One region of the Geobacillus sp. DSP4a genome, then DNA from elsewhere that is predicted to be linked to it. Evidence: riboswitches for the same ligand, from Rfam matches in the RefSeq annotation. Region 1 holds a riboswitch; the other holds the start of a gene.
The links. A riboswitch is a leader RNA that binds a small molecule or an ion and turns the genes downstream of it on or off. The one in region 1 is predicted to bind cobalamin.
Positions count from the first base shown of each region.

Region 2: linked by a shared signal. The riboswitch ahead of ETC02_RS10415 ((2Fe-2S) ferredoxin domain-containing protein) and the one ahead of ETC02_RS14250 (ribonucleoside-diphosphate reductase subunit alpha) in region 1 are both predicted to bind cobalamin.

Region 1 covers NZ_SDLD01000048.1:11,806-14,771, forward strand. Annotated here, with positions in the region: gene ETC02_RS14250 (ribonucleoside-diphosphate reductase subunit alpha) at 1-1,208, opposite strand, end outside; cobalamin riboswitch at 1,338-1,533, opposite strand; gene asnB (asparagine synthase (glutamine-hydrolyzing)) at 1,735-2,966, opposite strand, start outside.
Region 2 covers NZ_SDLD01000026.1:23,495-26,460, forward strand. Annotated here, with positions in the region: gene rraA (ribonuclease E activity regulator RraA) at 1-470, shown strand, start outside; gene ETC02_RS10400 (hypothetical protein) at 522-776, shown strand; gene ETC02_RS10405 (retropepsin-like aspartic protease) at 766-1,146, shown strand; partial or broken gene ETC02_RS18380 (RraA family protein) at 1,164-1,304, shown strand; cobalamin riboswitch at 1,363-1,556, shown strand; gene ETC02_RS10415 ((2Fe-2S) ferredoxin domain-containing protein) at 1,742-2,140, shown strand; gene ETC02_RS10420 (energy-coupling factor ABC transporter permease) at 2,141-2,884, shown strand; gene ETC02_RS10425 (energy-coupling factor ABC transporter substrate-binding protein) at 2,889-2,966, shown strand, end outside.

The DNA of each region.
Region 1 (2,966 bases):
CTTGGTTCGTTGACGCATTGCCAATATTTCTCGCGGAAACTCCCGCGCCCTTTTTCCTCATCATAAAAATCTTCCAAGCTAAACCCCATCACCTTCCGCACTTCATGCGGATCAAACAAGTACCAGTCGCCGCGCTGTTCGACTTGCTCCATGAACAAGTCCGGGATGCACACGCCGGTGAACAAATCATGCGTCCGCAGCCGTTCGTCGCCGTTGTTGAGCCGCGCATCGAGAAACGCAAAAATGTCTTTATGCCATACATCCAAATAGACGGAAATGGCCCCTTTGCGCTGCCCCAGCTGATCGACGCTCACCGCTGTATTGTTCAACTGCTTCATCCACGGGATGACGCCGGAAGAGACCCCTTTGAACCCTTTAATGTCGCTGCCGCGCGAACGGATTTTGCCTAAATAGACGCCGATGCCGCCGCCCGATTTCGACAAATTGGCGATGTCGGTGTTGCTGTCATAAATTCCTTGCAAGCTGTCATCGACCGTATCGACAAAGCAGCTTGAGAGCTGGCCGTACGACTTCCCAGCGTTGGCAAGCGTCGGCGTCGCCACGGTCATGTATAAGTTGCTTAACGCCCAATACGCTTCCTTCACGAGCGCAAGGCGCCGCTTTTGCGGTTCATTCGCCATGAGCGTCATGGCAATGACCAAAAACCGCTCCTGCGGCAATTCATACAACCGCCGCTCATAATCGCGCGCCAAATACCGGTCCGCGAGCGTGCGCAGCCCAATGTACGTAAACAGCTTGTCCTTCTCCGGATCAAGAAACGCACCGATGGCGTCGACTTCTTCTTTCGTATAACGTTCAAGCAAGAACGGACTGTACACCCCTTGTTCCGTCAGCGCAACAAGCAGCGAGTAGAAATCGCCATACCGCTCGCGTTCCTCGTACCCGCGCTGCCGCGCCGCCTCGCGGTACAATTGCCGCAAATACAGCCGGGCGCACACAAACGTCCAGTCCGGCTCCTCCTCACTAATATACGACAGCCCTTCCAAAATGGCGGTTTGATACAGCTGCTCGAAGGTGACCATCTCTTTTCGGCTGAGAAGCTGCCATACACGTTCTTCATATTCCTCGAGCGACAAACGGACAAAGTCTGCCGCCGCCTGCTCCACCAACCTAGCAAACTCCTCGCGCGAAAATGATTTCTCTTTTCCTTGATCATCGACAACAATAGACTTCGTGGACACTGTCATTCGTTTCCCCTCTCCTCCATAAAAAAATCCGCTCGGGCAGGCGAGCGGATGAAACGACAGACGAAAAAAGGCAGACGAACCCCTTGTTCTTTTCCCCTATCGTTTCATCTTCTCACACCCCGAAGAACATGAAACGTTCCAAGCAAGGCAGGTCTCCTGACTCGTGCATCGTCCTACTTTGGGGCCTTCCCAGCGGCGCGCCGAACAGCTCTTGCCGCCAGTGGCCATCCCATTTCGTCCGCACATACAGTTGCGGGGGCAGTTCCGGATTCGCACCGGATTCCCTATTAAGTCCTGATGGACACCGTTGCTTAGCAGAACAATATGTAGTTGTAAAAAAAGACCTCAAAACCAATATATAGTAGTTTAGCATCCTGATGGAACAAGCATATACCAAAACCGGGAAAATTGCAAGAGCGGGAGAAAGCAAATTTTCTCTTTCGCTTCGCCAAAGGCAAGGAAACTGTCCGCACCATCGAAAAAGGCGTTCTAGGTGTCGCCCTTAGAACGCCCTATCGTTTCCCTGCTACGCCTCCAAAACAGACGCTGGCCGCTTCTCGTTTTGTACGGATGGAGCAAAATCGTACTTCTTTTCCACATACACTTGATGCCAAACCATAAACGCCAAGACCGTCCACAGCTTGCGGCTGTGGTCCGCCTTGTGGCGGGCATGTTCATCCAGCAGCCGATAGAGCACGTCCTTATGGAACAGATGATCGGTTTCGCTTTCGTTGATGAGCTGTCTCGCCCAGTCATACATTTCGTTTTTCAGCCAGTGGCGAATCGGCACGGGGAACCCTAATTTTTTCCGGTTTAACACATGATCCGGTACGATGCCTTCGGCGGCTTTACGTAAAATATATTTCGTCGTACCGTTGGCTATCTTCATATCAGGGGCGATTTGCCTAGCAACCTCAAATACCTTTTTGTCTAAAAAGGGAACGCGCAGCTCAAGCGAATGGGCCATCGTCATTTTGTCCGCTTTGACTAAAATATCGCCCCTTAGCCATGTATGAAGATCAATATACTGCATCCGGTTGACGGGCGGGTCATGAAGCGTTTCGCGGTAAAACGGAGCCGTCACCGCCGTATATTCGCACCCTCCTCGGTACGTTTTGAGCAGCGCCGCTTTTTCCTTTTCGCTATAGATTTTGGCATTGCCGACATACCGCTCTTCAAGCGGCGTCGTGCCGCGCTCCAAAAAGCTTTTTCCTTTCATCCCGTCCGGAAGCATCTTCGCGATCACCCGCAACACCGCTTTTACGATGTTTGGCATACGCACAAACAGCCGCAGCGACTCTGGTTCGCGGTAAATGTTGTAGCCGCCAAACAGCGCGTCCGCCCCCTCGCCGGAAAGCACAACCGTGACATGCTTTCTCGCCTCACGAGCGACAAAATACAGCGGCACAGCCGCAGGATCGGCAAGCGGATCGTCCATATGCCACATAATTTTCGGCAGCTCTTCCATATACTCCTGCGGTGAGATGACATAGCTAATGTTGTCTACCCCAAGCTTCTCTGCGGTTTCTTTTGCGACATCGATTTCACTGAACCCTTCCCGCTCAAACCCGACGGAAAATGTCTTCAGGTGCGGATGGAATTGTTTCGCGATGGCGACGATGAACGATGAATCAATGCCTCCCGACAAAAACGCACCGACCGGCACATCGCTGCGCATATGGACGTTGACCGAATCAAACAGCGCATCGCGGATTTGCTTGACAAGCTCCTCTTCCGATTGGCGAATGGGCTCGAAGG
Region 2 (2,966 bases), on a different contig from region 1:
TATGCGATCAATTTTTAGACGAGTTGCAAGTATGCGAGTTGCCGTTCCAATCGTACGGCGGAAAACGGATGTTTTCCGGGCCGATCGCGACGGTCGACGTGTTTGAGGACAACGTCCTTGTCCGCGAAGCGCTGGAGACGGTGCCGCCGGGGACGGTGCTCGTGGTCGATGGAAAAGGCTCGCGCCGCGTCGCGCTATTAGGCGACCGGCTGGCGCAAATCGCTTGCGAGAGGGGGCTTGCTGGCGTCATCATCCACGGCTGCATCCGCGATTCAGCGGAAATTGGCGCCATGCCGATTGGCGTGATGGCGATCGGCACATGCCCAGTGAAAAGCAAAAAAGAAGGAAAAGGCGCCCGCGACGTTGTGCTCGAGTTCGGCGGCGTCCGCTGGGAGCCAGGGGCGTACGTGTACGCTGATGCGGACGGCGTTGTCGTCGCCAACAAAGATTTGTTGGCGAAAAATGGTTGACGGCTGCGGTCGAGTCTCGTTCAATACAACGAACAGGTTGAGGCGATGGAGATGGAATGGCAGGAAGTGCGTTCATTGTATCCAAATCAATTTGTGAAATTACAAGTATTAAAGTCCCATTTAGAGGGAGATCAAGAAATCATTGAAGAGGTGGCTGTTATCGGAACGGTTTCGGACAAGGATGCAACTCGTGAGTTGCTGCAATCGAAAGGGAATCAGCTTGTTTATCATACTAGCCACAAGGAGATTGTTTTAAAAGTTCGGGGAGCGATTGGCCTGAGAGGGAAATTTCATTATGCAGATTGAATATCGTGAAGGCTTGCTGTTTGCATCGATCGAAATCGTTTATCAAGGAAGGTCTAAGTTGATTCATAATATGGTGATTGATACTGGTGCGGCGAAAACAGTGATTTCTCAAAATGCAGTAGAAGATATTCATTTGCGGGTAGAGCCGGGCGATCGTATTGTGGCTTATTACGGAATCGGTGGGAAAGAGTACGCGTTTACAAAAAAATTAGACTGTATTCAGCTAGATTCTTTCCAGCTAAGAGAGTATGAAATTGATTTTAGCGGGATGGACTATGAGGGGATTAACGGTTTGTTAGGATTGGATATATTGCTGGGCGCTGGATTTGTCTTAGACCTGGACAAGTTGGAGATGTATCGTTCTGGTTGAAATGGAACGCCCGCTCGAAATGCCAAAAAGAAGGAAAAGGCGCCCGCGACGTTGTGCTCGAGTTCGGCGGCGTCCGCTGGGAGCCGGGCGCATACGTGTACGCCGATGCCGACGGCGTTGTCGTCGCCCGCGAAGATTTGTCGGCAAAAAACGGTTGACGCCTGCCATCAAGTTGTACTACGATGAGAACGGATGCTTGTTCCATGACAAGATCAATAGGCGAGAAACAGACAAGGTGCCTAAGCCTGCTCTAGGGTTTGGGTGAAAAGGGAAGCCCGGTGAAAATCCGGCACGGTGCCCGCCACTGTGATGGGGAGCTTTGCGGCAACAAGTCACTGAAGGATGCTTCGGGAAGACGCCGCCAAGCGATGATCCTAAGTCAGGAGACCTGCCTTGTTTGGATCGGACGGATGCCTACGGGACTATAGGCAGACGTGCGGGAGAATGACGGCTTTAGGGGCCCTGTTTGGGCCGTTTACGGCTTTCGTATACATTTTTCTGCACCTCTGCTGTAGAGGTGCTTTTTCTTTTGCCGAAAACCTGCCCGTCTGTCTGCGTCTAAATTCTATCATTCTAGCCAAAAAGGGGGGATTCGGTGGCGACGTGGGATTTGCGGGGAATGAAGCATCATGTGCTCATTTGCAACGGAGGGACGTGCCTCCGCCATGGCGGAGATGACGTGACAACCGCGGTGCGCGAGGAGATCGCCCGTCTCGGGCTTGACGACGCTGTCCATACAACAAGGACGCGCTGCAACGGACGCTGTCAAGATGCGTGTGTGATGATCGTCTATCCGCAAGGCATCTGGTATCGACAGATGACGCCGGAGCGGGCGAAGGAGGTTGTGCGCGCCCATTTGGGTGAGGGGGTTCCGATGCGGGAGTGGGCGACGTATGAATACGAAGGCGAATTGGTGTTGACGCCAGCCGGCGAACGGGAGGCGCCAAGCGGAAAACGGAAAACGGAACATGCTGCGAAAGGAGTGAAGGGATAAATGAAGAGAGCGGTTCGATGGAGCGGAATGGTGGCTTTGTTCGTTTCCTATTTTTTGTTGACGAATGAAAATGAAGCGTATGCCATGCATATTATGGAAGGATTTTTGCCTGTCAAATGGGCGCTGTTTTGGTGGCTGTTGTTTTTGCCGTTCTTTGTGTTCGGATTGCGGCGGCTTGTGCATACGCTGAAGCAGCACCCCGAACATAAGCTTCTGATGGCGTTAGCTGGCGCGTTTACATTTGTATTGTCGGCGTTGAAAATTCCATCCGTCACCGGCAGCAGCTCGCATCCGACCGGGATCGGCTTCGGCTCGGTTTTGTTTGGACCATGGGTGATGGTGGTGATCGGCACAGTCGTTCTTCTCTTTCAAGCGCTGCTTCTTGCCCACGGAGGAGTGACGACGCTTGGGGCCAATGCGATGTCAATGGCGATCGTCGGCCCGTTCGTCGCGTACGGAGTGTATCAACTGTGCCGAAAAGGGGCGGTATCCAATCGAGCGGCTTTGTTTCTTGCCGCTTGTTTGTCTGATTTGGCTACATATGTCATGACGTCCCTGCAGCTTGCCCTGGCGTTTCCGTCTCCTGATGGGGGAGTCACCGCCTCGTTTTTGAAATTCGCCGGCATTTTTGCCATTACTCAAGTGCCGTTGGCGGTGACGGAAGGCATCATAACGGTAATCGTCTGGAACTGGCTTTCCTCCTATCAAGCTTCTCCGCTGTTCCAAAAGGAAAAGGGGGCGTAATGCGATGAAGAAAAATGGCTTGCTCGTGTTGCTGGCTGCTTTGCTTGTCATCATTCCGCTTTGGTGGGCGCGCGGATCGGAA